DNA from 2 places in the Azospirillum sp. UFLA03-27 genome. Region 2 is predicted to be linked to the other one. Evidence: predicted binding sites of a transcription regulator. Region 2 holds the regulator's gene; the other holds the start of a gene.
What was found. The regulator HrcA, encoded in region 2, represses chaperone genes, less so after heat shock. The targets are predictions, from matches to a motif close to GTTAGCACTCNCCNNNGGNGAGTGCTAAC.
Positions count from the first base shown of each region.

Region 1 (7,427 bases), on a different contig from region 2:
GGCGCGCCGTTTCGAACCCGGACAGTTCTACCGGCTGCAGAATTTCGAAACGCTGGCGCAACGGATCGGCCGGACCACGCTGGCCATGGAAGGGCTGGCCCTGACCGGCGCCTGGGTGGACAAGGACGCCGGGCTGCTCTCCCTGATCGTTCTGGAGATGGGCGGCTCATCCGACCTCTGCGCCCTGCTGAAACCCGGCGACCCGGTGGTGGTGATGGGGCCGACCGGCGCCCCGACCGAGATCCCGGAGGGCGAGACGGTGGCGCTGGTCGGCGGCGGGCTGGGCAACGCGGTGCTGTTCTCCATCGGGCAGGCCTGCCGGGCGCGCGGCAACCGGGTCGTCTACTTCGCCGGCTACAAGCGGATGGAGGATCGTTACAAGACCGAACAGATCGAGGCCGCCGCCGACCGCGTCGTCTGGTGCTGCGACGAGGCGCCGGGCTTCACGCCGTCGCGCCCCGGCGACCGGACCTTCGTCGGCAACATCGTGGAGGCCATGCGCGCCTACGCGACGGGCGATCTGGGGCCGGCGGACATCCCCCTGGAAACGGTGGACCGCATCGTCGCCATCGGCTCCGACCGCATGATGGCGGCGGTGGGGGCGGCACGGCACGGCGCGCTGAAGCCATACCTGAAGCCCGGCCACGCGGCCATCGGCTCCATCAACTCCCCCATGCAATGCATGATGAAGGAGATCTGTGCCCAGTGCCTGCAACGGCACATCGACCCGGCGACCGGCGAGGAGACGGTGGTCTTCTCCTGCTTCAACCAGGACCAGAGCCTCGACCGCGTGGATTTCGCAAACCTGAACCAGCGGCTGCGCCAGAACGCCGTCCAGGAAAAACTGACCGCCCAATGGATCGACCGCGGCCTGCGGCTGACCGGCCAGCGGAAAGGGTGAGGGGGTGGCTGGCCACCCCCATCCGCGCGATCACGCGCCCGTTGCGGTGCTGACCGCCGCCTGGGGCAGCGGCTCGGTGGAGCTTTCGAACAGGTCGGCCTCGGCGGCGCGGCGCTTCACCAGACCCGGAAGCTGCGTCTTGACGCCGTTGACCGTGGCGTAGACCCAGCGGCTGAACTGGCCGGCGGCGCCTTCGTAGTCGCCCTGGTTCAGCAGGCGCAGCAGGGTCGAGCATTGCAGGCTGCCGGCCCCCAGGTTGAACACGAAGGAGGCCAGCGCGCCGCGCTGATTCGGGTTCAGCGCGACGGTGACCAGCTTGTCCACCTGGGCGGCGGCGGAGGTCAGGTCCGACTTCAGCAGGTCGTCGGCCTGGGCGGAGGAGATGCTCTGCCCCAGTTCGACCCCGGCGGTGTGGCCGTAGCCGATGGTCGGCACCCCCGCCGGACACAGGTAGGCCTTGAGGTAAAGACCCTCGAAATGCTTCACAAGGTTGACCGCTTCTTCGCAAACCGGCGTCGTCATGATCGTCTTCCCCAGCGTGTCGTGAACGTGCATTGGCACGAACGGTTCGTGCTTGGGAAAGGGTATCCGAAGCAATAAACTCCTAAAAATGGTTTATTTATTCACATTTACCCGCATGGGGAGAGGGCTTGGCCGGGTGTCAGGTCCAGCGGAATTCCGCGGCCACCGCGCGGGCCTCCCCCGGTGTGATCAGGCGATGGGTCGCCAGCTTCACCGAATGCAGCCTGCCGTCCAGGTTGGCCTGCCAGAAATCCAGGAACCGGCGCAGCACCGGGTAGCCGGGGGCGAGATCCAACTCCTGCCAGAGATAGCTCTGCAGCAGGTGCGGGTGGTCCGGCATGTGGTACAGAATCTCCGCCGTGGTCAGGCGGTAATCGCGAAGCTGAAGCCCCAGACTGGCCATGCTCTGCCTCCGTGATGGTGGAACCGGTGGCGTCCTCGCGCTGTGCCTACGTGATTCTTTTGTGAAAGTGTGCCGTTCGCGGCTGCGGCGGGCAACAAAAATTTTTCTTCTGTTTCAATGCATTAGCAGCAAGCCATGGTGACTGCTGCCAGGAATCGCACCGATTGCCGCAACGACCCTCTTGAATCGAAACCTCAGCTCGATTAGCTGTCTGGCACTCGCCGGGGGAGAGTGCTAACAGCCCCGAGCCCGGCGCCAATCCTTTCAATAAGCCTTGATCCTGGAGGCATCCCCATGAAGTTCCGTCCGCTGCACGACCGCGTCGTCGTCAAGCGTCTGGAGTCCGACACCAAGACCAAGGGCGGGATCATCATTCCCGACACCGCGAAGGAAAAGCCCCAGGAGGGCCAGGTGGTCGCGGTTGGTCCGGGCGCCCGTGACGAGAGCGGCAAGGTCGTTGCGCTCGACGTGAAGGCCGGCGACCGCATCCTGTTCGGCAAGTGGTCGGGCACCGAGGTGAAGATCGAGGGCGAGGATTTCCTGATCATGAAGGAATCCGACATCATGGGCGTCGTCGAGGCCTGAGCCTCCGCCCGCGCTTGAGCGATCCAACCCCCCGAATTTCAAGGAAGTGAGCAATGGCTGCCAAGGAAGTTAAGTTCTCCGCCGCCGCGCGCGAGAAGATGCTGCGCGGTGTGGACATCCTCGCCGACGCCGTGAAGGTGACGCTGGGTCCGAAGGGCCGCAACGTCGTGATCGAGAAGTCTTTTGGCGCTCCGCGCATCACCAAGGACGGCGTCTCGGTCGCCAAGGAAATCGAGCTGTCGGACAAGTTCGAGAACATGGGCGCCCAGATGGTGCGTGAGGTCGCGTCGAAGACGAACGACCTGGCCGGCGACGGCACCACCACGGCGACCGTTCTGGCCCAGGCCATCGTCCGCGAGGGCGTGAAGTCGGTGGCCGCCGGCATGAACCCGATGGACCTGAAGCGCGGCATCGACCTCGCCGTCGAGACCGTCGTGAACGACATCCGCGGCCGTGCCAAGAAGGTCACGACCAACGACGAGATCGCCCAGGTCGGCACCATCTCCGCCAACGGCGAAGGCGAGATCGGCAAGATGATCGCCCAGGCCATGGAGAAGGTCGGCAACGAGGGCGTCATCACGGTGGAGGAGGCCAAGAGCCTCGAGACCGAGCTGGACGTCGTCGAGGGCATGCAGTTCGACCGCGGCTACCTGTCGCCGTACTTCATCACCAACGCCGACAAGATGATCGCGGACCTCGAGAGCCCGTTCATCCTGCTCCACGAGAAGAAGCTGTCGGGTCTGCAGGCCCTGCTGCCGGTCCTCGAGGCCGTCGTGCAGTCCTCGCGTCCGCTGCTGATCATCGCCGAGGACGTCGAGGGCGAGGCCCTGGCGACCCTGGTCGTGAACAAGCTGCGTGGCGGCCTGAAGGTCGCCGCCGTCAAGGCCCCGGGCTTCGGTGACCGCCGCAAGGCGATGCTGGAGGACATGGCCATCCTGACCGGCGGCCAGGTCATCTCCGAGGATCTCGGCATCAAGCTCGAGAACGTCACCATCGACATGCTGGGCACCGCCAAGAAGGTCGTGATCTCCAAGGAGAACACCACCATCGTCGACGGCGCCGGCTCGGCCGAGGACATCCAGGCCCGCATCGGCCAGATCAAGGCGCAGATCGAGGAGACCACCTCGGACTACGACCGCGAGAAGCTGCAGGAGCGTCTGGCGAAGCTGGCTGGCGGCGTTGCCGTCATCCGCGTCGGCGGCGCCACCGAGGTCGAGGTGAAGGAGCGCAAGGATCGCGTTGACGACGCCATGCACGCCACCCGCGCCGCGGTGGAAGAGGGTGTCGTCGCCGGCGGCGGTACCGCTCTGCTGTACGCCACCAAGGCCCTGGACGCCCTGAAGCCGATCAACGACGAGCAGCGCGTCGGCATCGAGATCATCCGCCGCGCCCTGCAGGCCCCGGTCCGTCAGATCGCCTACAACGCGGGCACCGACGGTTCGATCGTGGTCGGCAAGCTGCTGGACCAGAACGACGCCAACTTCGGCTACGATGCCCAGAAGGGTGAGTTTACCGATCTGGTCGCCGCCGGCATCATCGACCCGGTGAAGGTGGTTCGCACCGCCCTGCAGGACGCGGCCTCGATCGCCGGTCTGCTGATCACCACCGAGGCGATGATCGCCGAGAAGCCGGAGAAGAAGGCTGCTCCGGCCGGCATGCCGGGTGGCATGGACGACATGGGCGGCATGGGCTTCTAATAGCCTGCGTCGAAAAGCTCACGTCATCCACGACGTTTGCGGAAAGGGCGGTCCCTCGGGGCCGCCCTTTTCCGTTTGGGCATCTCCCTGACGGACAGGGTGCCGCCGTCCGGTGTTTTGGATTGGAACGGTTCCAAACTGGGGCCGTTGACCTCCCAACCGGACGCCCCAGAGGTGCGCCGGCACGGCTTGCTGTTCAGGGAGAAAGCGATGGCTGACCAATCGAAGACTCTGACCAACCGTCAGGGCCACCCGATCACCAACAACCAGTCCCAGCGCACCGTGGGAGCCCGCGGTCCGGCGACGCTGGAGAATTACCAGTTCCTGGAGAAGATCTCCCACTTCGACCGCGAGCGCATTCCGGAGCGCGTGGTCCATGCCCGCGGCTTCGTCTGCTACGGGGAATTCGAAGCGACGGGCAAGATCGGCGACGAGCCGGCGTCCAAATACACCCGCGCCAAGCTGTTCCAACAGGCCGGCAAAAAGACCCCGCTGGCCATCCGCTTCTCCACCGTCATCGGCGGGCGCGATTCGTCTGAGGTGGCGCGCGACCCGCGCGGCTTCGCGGTGAAATTCTACACCGAGGACGGCAACTGGGACCTCGTCGGCAACAACCTCGCAGTCTTCTTCATCCGCGACGCCATCAAGTTCCCGGACGTGATCCATTCGCTGAAGCCCGATCCGGTGACCTTCCGGCAGGAACCGAACCGCATCTTCGACTTCATGAGCCAGACGCCCGAGTCCATGCACATGCTGACGCATTTGTTCAGCCCGCGCGGGATTCCGGCCAACTACCGGCACATGGAAGGCTTCGGCGTGAACACCTACAAGATGGTGAACGCCAACGGCGACACGGTGCTGGTCAAGTACCACTTCCACCCGCGCTGCGGCGTCGCCTGCCTGACGGCGGACGAGGCGGCGAAGGTGCAGGGGCAGGATCTCGGCTCCGCCTCCAAGGATCTTTATGAGGCCATCGACCGGGGCGATTACCCGCAGTGGGATGTGTTTGTCCAGATCATGGAGGATCACGACCATCCCGAGCTGGACTGGGACCCGCTGGACGACACCAAAATCTGGCCGGAGTCGGACTTCCCCCTGCGCCATGTCGGTGTGATGACGCTGAACCGCAACGTCGAGGACGTCTTCAACGAGAACGAACAGATCGCCATGGGCACCGGCGTGCTGGTCGACGGGCTGGACTTCTCCGACGACAAGATGCTGGTCGGGCGGACCTTCTCCTACTCCGACACGCAGCGCTACCGGGTCGGCCCCAACTATCAGCAGTTGCCGATCAACCAAGCCAAGAACGCTGCGGTCGCCACCAACCTGTCGGGCGGGCAGATGTCCTACCAGCGCGATCTGGCGCCGGGGCAGAACCCGCACGTCAATTTCGAGCCGTCCATCCACAACGGCCTCAGCGAAGCCCAGCGGGAGGAACCGAACAACCCACCGGAAATCCATGGCCGCCTGACCCGCAGCGTGATCGAGCGCCGCAACGATTACGTTCAGGCACGCGCCCGCTACTGCACCATGATGGACTGGGAACGCGACGATCTGGTTCTGAACATGGGCACGCTGCTTGGCCAGTGCGAACGCGACGTCCAGGAACGGATGCTCTGGCACTTCTTCCTGGTTCATGACGATTATGGCAGCCGGGTCGCCGGCATGCTGGGCATGACCGCCGCCGACGTCGCCGGCTTGGCCCCCCTGCCCAAGCAGGTGCTGACCGACGAGGACCAGAAGCGGCTGAAGTCGCTGGGCAAGAACGGCGACACGATCGACCCGAAGGCCTGGGGCCAGTGGACCGGCTCCGTGAAGGTCCACCGCGCCACGGCGGACGAGGTGGTGAAGGGCATGCCGTCCGGTGTGCAAGGCGGCATGACCAGCCAAGCCGCCGATTAGGCGCAACCAAAAGTCATTGTTCGAGCATCGTCCCGATGGGGGCGGCGGGGCATTCCGCCGCCCCTTTTTCACGCCCGCATTAAGGATTGTTTTGAGTAGCCATAGTTTGTGTACGGACATGCGGCAAGTTGCCGCGCGACACGCCTGTCACTGGTATCACCAGAGTGGGGCATGTCACTGTCATTTTGCATCAAGGCATTAGCCAAAATATTAGAACTTCGATAAGGGAGAAGTGCGATGTCCATGCGTGCTGCCGTGTCGTTTGCGGCCATGCTGGCGGCCTCCGTCGCCACCTTCGGCGCGCCCGCGTTCGCCGCCGGGGAACCGATTTCGCCGATCGAGCCGGCGAAGATCACCAATCCCGGATTGGTTGAACTCGGCAAGAAGCTGTACTTCGATCCCCGGCTGTCCAAGTCCGGCTTCATCTCCTGCAATTCGTGCCACAACCTGTCCATGGGCGGCACCGACAACCTGAAGACCTCCATCGGCCACAACTGGCAGCAGGGTCCGATCAACTCGCCGACCGTGCTGAACTCCAGCCTGAACGTGGCGCAGTTCTGGGACGGCCGCGCGCTGACGTTGCAGGAGCAGGCCGGCGGCCCGATCGCCAACCCGGGCGAGATGGGCTCCACCCACGCCCTGGCGGTCGAGGTGCTGCGCTCCATCCCCGAATACCAGAAGGAATTCGGTGAGGTCTTCGGCGAGACCAAGATCACCATCGAGGAGGTGACCAAGGCCATCGCCGCCTTCGAGGAGACGCTGGTCACGCCGAACTCCCGCTTCGATCAGTGGCTGAAGGGCGACAAGAAGGCCCTGACCACCGTCGAGCTGGAAGGCTACGAGCTGTTCAAGGACTCGGGCTGCACCGCCTGCCACAACGGCTCGGCCGTCGGCGGCAACACCTTCCAGAAGATGGGCGTCGTCGAGCCCTACAAGACCAACAACCCCGCCGAGGGCCGCATCGCGGTGACCAAGGAGGAGGCCGACCGCTTCAACTTCAAGGTTCCGACGCTGCGCAACGTCGCGCTGACCTACCCCTACTTCCACGACGGCGAGGCCGCGACGCTGTCCGACGCCGTGGACGTCATGGGCCGCATCCAGTTGGGCAAGAAGTTCTCGCCCGATGAGAACGGCAAGATCGTCGCCTTCCTGAAGACGCTGACCGGTGACCAGCCGAGCTTCGCTCTGCCGATCCTGCCGCCGTCCACGGACAAGACGCCGAAGCCGCATCCCTTCGACTGACGGGGGCGGGTGTATCCCCTCTCCCCTCCGCTCACGCGCAAACGAAGTTTGCGCTGACGCGACAGACGGACCTTTGGTCCGCCGAAAGCGGGGAGAGGGTTTGGGTGAGGGGGGTGCGCTTGTGCCGGACGTGCCGGAAACGCGCACCCCCTCACCTGTTCAAGGTGGTTATCAG
Region 1 covers NZ_JAUQTX010000198.1:2,953-10,379, reverse strand. Annotated here, with positions in the region: gene Q4I23_RS23995 (pyridine nucleotide-disulfide oxidoreductase) at 1-901, shown strand, start outside; gene Q4I23_RS23990 (lysozyme) at 932-1,423, opposite strand; gene Q4I23_RS23985 (usg protein) at 1,563-1,826, opposite strand; gene groES (co-chaperone GroES) at 2,121-2,411, shown strand; gene groL (chaperonin GroEL) at 2,465-4,108, shown strand; gene Q4I23_RS23970 (catalase) at 4,319-6,010, shown strand; gene Q4I23_RS23965 (cytochrome-c peroxidase) at 6,248-7,252, shown strand.
Region 1: groES (co-chaperone GroES) is a predicted target of HrcA. The motif match lies at 2,037-2,065, and genes of this name have one in related genera.

Region 2 (7,427 bases):
CGGGCGGTTGCCCAACGGTTGCCTCCGGTTCCGAACGCTTAGGCCGACTTCTTCTTGTCGTCGTCCACTTCCTCGAAGTCGGCGTCGACCACGCCCGGCTCGTTCGGGGCGGCGCCCGCCGCACCGGCGGCACCGGCGCCCGGGGCCTCGCCCTGGCCGGCCTTGTACATGGCCTCGCCCAGCTTCATCGACACCTGGGCCAGCGCCTCGGTCTTCGCCTTCACGGCCTCCAGGTCCTCGCCGTCCAGCACCGACTTCAGCTCGGCCACGGCGGCCTCCGCGGCGGTCTTGTCGGCGGCGGGGATCTTGTCGGCGTTCTCCTTGATCGTCCGCTCGGTCGTGTGGATCAGGGCGTCCGCATGGTTGCGGGCGTCCACCAGCTCACGCCGCTTCTTGTCGTCGGCGGCGTGGGCCTCGGCGTCCTTGACCATCTTGTTGATGTCGGCGTCCGACAGGCCGCCCGACGCCTGGATGCGGATCTGCTGCTCCTTGCCGGTGGCCTTGTCCTTCGCCGTGACGCTGACGATGCCGTTGGCGTCGATGTCGAAGGTCACCTCGACCTGCGGCACGCCGCGCGGGGCCGGCGGGATGCCGACGAGGTCGAACTGGCCGAGCATCTTGTTGTCCGCGGCCATCTCGCGCTCGCCCTGGAAGACGCGGATGGTCACCGCGTTCTGGTTGTCCTCGGCGGTCGAGAAGGTCTGGGACTTCTTGGTCGGGATCGTCGTGTTGCGGTCGATCAGGCGGGTGAAGACGCCGCCCAGCGTCTCGATGCCCAGCGACAGCGGGGTGACGTCGAGCAGGAGGACGTCCTTGACCTCGCCCTTCAGCACGCCGCCCTGGATGGCGGCGCCGATGGCGACGACCTCGTCCGGGTTCACGCCGCGGTGCGGCTCACGGCCGAAGAACTGCTTCACCGCCTCGATGACCTTGGGCATGCGGGTCATGCCGCCGACCAGGATCACCTCGTCGATCTCGTTGGCCTTCAGGCCGGCGTCGCGGAGCGCGGCCTTGCAGGGCTCGATCGTGCGGGCGACCAGCTCGTCGACCAGGGCTTCCAGCTTGGCGCGGGTCAGCTTGACGTTCAGGTGCTTCGGGCCGGACTGGTCGGCGGTGATGAAGGGCAGGTTGACCTCGGTCTGCATGGCCGAGGACAGCTCGATCTTCGCCTTCTCCGCGGCTTCCTTCAAACGCTGCAGTGCCAGACGGTCCTTGCGCAGGTCGATTCCCTGCTCCTTCTGGAACTCGTCGGCGAGGTAGTCGATGATGCGGGCGTCGAAGTCCTCACCGCCGAGGAAGGTGTCGCCGTTGGTCGACTTCACCTCGAACACGCCGTCGCCGATCTCCAGCACGGAGACGTCGAAGGTGCCGCCGCCGAGATCGTAGACCGCGATGGTGCCGGCGCCCTTCTTCTCCATGCCGTAGGCCAGAGCGGCCGCCGTCGGCTCGTTGATGATGCGCAGCACTTCCAGGCCGGCGATCTTGCCGGCGTCCTTGGTCGCCTGGCGCTGGCTGTCGTTGAAGTAGGCCGGAACGGTGATGACCGCCTGGGTCACCTTCTCGCCCAGGTAGTTCTCCGCCGTCTCCTTCATCTTCTGCAGAATGAAGGCGCTGATCTGCGACGGGCTGTACTTCTTGCCGACGGCCTCCACCCAGGCGTCGCCGTTGTCGCCGGAGATGATCTTGTAGGGAACGAGGCCCTGGTCCTTCTTGGTCAGCGGATCGTCGTAGCGGCGGCCGATCAGACGCTTGATCGCGAAGAGGGTGTTCTCGGGGTTCGTCACCGCCTGACGCTTGGCCGGCTGGCCGACCAGACGCTCCGCGTTCTGCGCGAAGGCGACCATGGAGGGCGTGGTGCGCGTGCCTTCGGCGTTCTCGATCACCTTGGCGCTGGAGCCTTCCATGACGGCCACGCAGGAGTTCGTGGTGCCGAGGTCGATGCCAATGACTTTGCTCATGTTCAGCCTCTGTTGTTCGGCAGATGCGTGGCGGCCCGTTTGGTCCGGCACCGCCGCGATCCCCTTGGGGTCGGTGGAACGGTTGGGTGGATTCACGTCTGTCGCCGGAGATATAGGCAGGTGCGTTTCGGGCTGCAACGCCCTGGTCATTCCGCCAACCGTCAAAAGACCAAAAGGTGACGCGCACGCCGGGGCATATCGTCGCGCCTGCGGCTTCGCGCCGCAAGTGAATACCAGGGTATTCAGAAGCATAAGGCGTGCAACCGCCCTCCTTTATCCCCCGACCGTGCCGGAAGCGGTCTGTTACAGGGCTTTAACACAAGCAAAACGGTCGCAACCCAGCCATGTTAACTTTTCATTAACAAGTAATGGTGTGCATTACAGTGCACAATCAATTGCCGGTTGCCTTGTTTCTTTGTTGTCCGAAGATTCTAATAGTGGAGAGTCGAAGGAAATATGATATATCCCTCGCTGGTCAGGGGGCCGCTCTTGCCAGCAGATATGGCTTTCCGAAGCGGGACCGTGTGCAGCATTCCATAGGGGGATCAAGATGATGGACGAACGGCGCGACATGGCTCTGGCCATCAAGTCCTGCCTCGACAGCCTTATGGACGACGCGACGAAGTGCGACCTGGACGATCTGGCGCGCTTCATCAGCCTGGCCGCCCTGGCGGCGGAAGAGGCGGCCATGGCCTTCGATCCGAAGGCGGCGCAGTTGAAGGCCCTGATGTCCGGCGGCGCCGGCCACTGCTGACCGCCGGAATCTTGATTGCCGGAATCTTGACCGCCTGAGCGCTGAACGCCTGAAGCGGCGCGGGAACGCCGGAGACTTCGGGCTCGCAAGACATCAGCCCGCAAAAGAATCGGAAAAGAAAAAGCCGCCCTCGACGGGGCGGCTTTCCTGCTTCCGACGGCTGTCCCGAATCGTTCTACAGGATCTCCGCCGCGCGGATCGCCCCGTCGAGCAGGGCCAGCGTGCCGGCGCAGGACTCATCCCCATCCATGACCATGGGCAGGCGGTAGCTGAACATGGCCGCCGCCGCCTTGCCGTCCCGCTCCGCCCCGACCAGCCAGAGGTAATGGGCGTCGGTGTGGCCGTCCTCCTCCGTCATCATCACCGCCTGGGCCAAGACGCCGTCGTCGCCCCAGGGCTCGACGATCCGGTCGCTGGCGCGCTGGTCGTCGGGGCGCACGAAGCGCAGCGCCATCTCGCGCAGCACCGCCACCGCACCGTCCGGCCCGTCCTTGGGCGCCACCCGGTCGGTGACCAGCCGCAGCACGCCCCCCGCCGGGGCCGGCGGGTGGAAGGCGGCCACGGCGTGGCCCTCATGCTCCTCCACCTCCGGGCGCCAGCCGTCCGGCAGCCGGAACCGCACCACCCCTTCCCACTCCACGCTGTGGCCCGCACTGTTGCCCACGCTGTGGCCGTCCTGTCCGCCCGTCACGGCATCCTCCCCTGATCCTGTGCCCCTCTGATCCTGTGCCGGCACTTTAGGCCGAAGCGCCGGCGAATCCAGCCTTGATCGCGGCCCGCCGAGCCACCATGGTCCGGCGATGATCATTTCCGCCAGCTACAAGACGGACATCCCCGCCTTCTACGGGCGCTGGTTCCTGAACCGGCTGGAGGCCGGGCACTGCCGCATGGTCAACCCCTATGGCGGCCAGACCTACCGCATCGGCCTGACCCGCGCAGAGGTCGATGGCTTCGTCTTCTGGACCAAGAATCTCGGCCCCTTCCTGCCGGGGCTGGAGGAGGTCTCGGAACGCGGCTTTCCCTTCGTCGTCCAGTACAGCATCACCGGCCTGCCCACTGCGCTGGAGCGCTCCGTCCCCGACGCGGAGCTTGCGGTGGAGCACATGGCCCGGCTGCGCGACCGCTGGGGGCCGCGCGCCGCCGTCTGGCGCTACGACCCCATCGTGACGGCACCCATCGTGGAGGCAGAAGCCACGCCGCCGTCCTGGCACCGCGAGACCTTCGCCCGGCTGGCCGGCCGGATGCGCGGCCTGACCGACGAGGCGGTGGTGTCCTTCCTTCAGCCCTACCGCAAGACGGCGCGCAACCTGGACGCCGCCGGTGTGCCCTGGCGCGACCCGGACCCCGAGGAAAAGCGCGCCCTGCTGGCCGATCTGGCCGGCATCGCCGCGGAGCACGGCATGGTGCTGACGCTGTGCACCCAGCCGGAACTGGCCGGCGTCCCCGGCACGGCGCCAGCCCGCTGCGTGGACGCGCAAAGGCTGTCCGACGTCGCCGGGCGGCCCATCGCGGCCAAGGAAAAGGGCAACCGCCCCGGCTGCCTGTGCGCGGAAAGCCGCGATATCGGCGATTACGACACCTGCCCGCACGGCTGCGTCTATTGTTACGCCGTCGCCAACCGCGCCACCGCGCAGCGGCGCTTCGCCGCCCACGATCCGGAGGGGGAGTTCCTGTTCACGCGGGAGCGGGCGGGATAAGGCCCCCCGGCCCGCCGTCTCGGCGCCTTCCCGGTTACGGACAGACCTTCTTCACGGTCTCGACCAGCTTGTCCGGGTTAAAGGGCTTGACCAGCCAGCCGGTGGCCCCGGCCTCGCGGCCGGCAGTCTTCTTGGCGGGATCGGCCTCGGTGGTCAGCAGCAGGACAGGGGTGGCGCGGTTGAGCGCGCTGCCGCGGATGGCCCGGGTCAGGGCCAGACCGTCCATGCCCGGCATGTTCAGGTCGGTGATGATGCAGTCGAACTTCTGACGGTTGACCTCCGCCAGACCGGCGGTGCCGTCCGCCGCCTCGGTGACGCCATAGCCGGCGTTGCGCAGCGTGAAGGCGACCATGTCGCGGATGGTCTTGGAGTCGTCGACGGTCAGAATGGTCTTGGCCACGGGTCCGGTTCCCTGAATGAGCGGCCGCCCGGAACGGGCAATTCACGGGGCGCCGCGAGACTCCCCGACGCGAATCGGGGTTCCGATGCGAATAGGCGAAGGACCAGCCCGGCGCAAGCCCTTCGGTACGCAAAGGATCGCGCGCGGACACTCATCCGGAGACCGCCGAGCGAAAAAAAGCGGCGCGGCGGGCCATGCCGCCGCGCCGCCGCAAGAGACGTGCAGCCTGCCGTCCGGAGGGCGGCCGTTCCATCCCTCCAGAGGAGGGGCGGGCCACCCGTCCTGGAGACGGTCAGGCCTTTGTATCGACGTGCTGGCCGCCCATCTCGTGAGGACCGGCCTTGGCGACGCCCACCATGGCCTCGCGCAACAGGCGGCCGTGGATGGTGTAGCCGGGCTGGAGCACCTGCACGACGGTGCCGGCGGGCTTGCCGGTGTTCTCGATCTCGAACATCACCTGATGGAAATTCGGATCGAACAGCTCGCCGGTCGGGTCGATCTTCTTGATGCCCGCACGCTCGAAGGCGGAGATGAGCTGGCGCTCCGTCGCCTCCACGCCGACGGAGAGGCTCTTCAGCACCTCGTCGTTCTCTCGGCCCTCGGCGGGAACGGCCTCCAGCGCGCGGCGCAGGTTGTCGGCCACCGTCACCAATTCCTTGGCGAAGCTGGACACGGCGAACTTGCTGGCGTCCTCGCGGTCGCGCTGGGCGCGGCGGCGGGTGTTCTCCACCTCGGCCATCTGACGCAGGAGCTGGTCCTTCAGGCTGGCGACCTCGGCCTCAAGCTGGGCCACGCGATCCCCGGCACCGGCGTCCGCGGCCTTGTCCTGGGCGGCCTTCTCTTGGGCGGCCTTGTCCTGGACGGCTTCGGTCTGCTCCACCTCGGCTTCGGCGGGCTTGTTCTGCTCTTCGCTCATGGCTCTCTCGTTGTCGTCTTGGGTCGTCGTCTGATGAAAGGGGTCTGGTGGGGAATGGGTGAAGCGTTGCCAAGGGCTTCACCCGACAAGGCGGCTGATGACCTTGGCTGTATAATCCACAAGCGGGATGATCCGGGCATAATTGATGCGGGTCGGGCCGATCACGCCGATGGCGCCGATCACCTGCTCGCGGCTGTTCTGGAACGGCGAGATGATCAGCGAACAGCCGGAATGGCCGAACAGCACATTCTCCGCGCCGATGAAGATCTGCACCCCGTCGCCCTTCCCGGTGGCGTCGAGCAGGCGCAGCATGGTCTCCTTGGTCTCCAGCGCCTCGAACAGGGCGCGCACGCGCTCCAGGTCCGACAGGGCGGTGACGTCCTCCAGCAGCTTCGCCTGGCCGCGCACGATCAGCTGGCCGCTGTTCTGCCCGCCGCTGCCCGCCCAGGTGGCGAGACCGGCGGAGACCACGCGCTGCGACAATTCGTCCAGCTCGGTCTTCTGGTCCTCGATCTCGCGCAGCACGGCCTGCCGCGCCTCGTCCAGCGTGCGGCCGACCAGCTTCGCGCTGAGGAAGTTCGACACCATCTGCAGCGTCGCGGCGGGCACGCCGACCGGAACCTCGATGACGCGGTTCTCGACCAGCCCGTCCTCGTTGACCAGCACGACCAGCGCCCGGCCGGGCGCCAGCGACACGAACTCGATGTGCTTCAGCGGCCGGTCGGTCTTCGGCGCCACCACCAGCCCGGCGCAGTGCGACAGGCCGGACAGCAGGGTGGACGCCTCGCCCAGCACGTCCTGCAGCGACCGCCCGGAGGAGGCGCATTTGGCCTCGATGGAGCCGCGCTCGTCCTCGCTCAGGCTGCCGATCTCCAGCAGGCCGTTGACGAACAGGCGCAGCCCCGCCTCGGTCGGGATGCGGCCGGCGGAGGTGTGGGGGGCATAGAGCAGCCCCTGTTCTTCCAGGTCGGCCATGACGTTGCGGATGGTCGCGGGCGACAGGGCCATGCCGAGCCTCCGCGAGATCGTGCGCGAGCCCACCGGCTCGCCGGTCGCCACATAGGCGTCGACGATCAGCCGGAAGATCTCGCGGGACCGTTGGTTCAGCTCGGTGATCATGGCGGGGCGGGGACCGGACGATGCTGTTGGGGCACGGATAAGGGGCGTCCCGAATTTAGGCAGGTGTCCGCGCCGAATCAACGTGCGCCCCGGTTGCGCGCTGGACGGCGGGGGCAGCGGGCGCTAGCTTGCCGCCGATTTCAACAGATTCGCGGATCATGCCCGATGCGTCCCTCCGGCCGCGCCCACGACCAGTTGCGCACCATTTCCCTTGAGCCCCATTTCAGCAAGCACGCCGAGGGGTCCTGCCTGGTGCGGTTCGGCGACACGCACGTCCTGTGCACCGCCAGCGTGGACGAGGGCGTTCCGCGCTTCCTGAAGAACACCGGCCTGGGCTGGGTCACCGCCGAATACGGCATGCTGCCGCGCTCCACCCACAGCCGCACCGACCGCGAGGCCGCCAAGGGCAAGCAGTCGGGCCGCACCCAGGAGATCCAGCGCCTGATCGGCCGTGCGCTGCGCGCCGTCACTGACCGTGCCGCCATGGGCGAGAAGCAGATCAAGATCGACTGCGACGTCATCCAGGCCGACGGCGGCACCCGCACCGCCGCCATCACCGGCAGCTTCGTCGCCCTGCATCTGG
Region 2 covers NZ_JAUQTX010000090.1:325-7,751, reverse strand. Annotated here, with positions in the region: gene dnaK (molecular chaperone DnaK) at 39-2,108, opposite strand; gene Q4I23_RS15300 (hypothetical protein) at 2,509-2,712, shown strand; gene Q4I23_RS15295 (hypothetical protein) at 2,888-3,403, opposite strand; gene Q4I23_RS15290 (DUF1848 domain-containing protein) at 3,513-4,409, shown strand; gene Q4I23_RS15285 (response regulator) at 4,444-4,809, opposite strand; gene grpE (nucleotide exchange factor GrpE) at 5,102-5,725, opposite strand; gene hrcA (heat-inducible transcriptional repressor HrcA) at 5,804-6,844, opposite strand; partial or broken gene rph (ribonuclease PH) at 7,010-7,427, shown strand, end outside.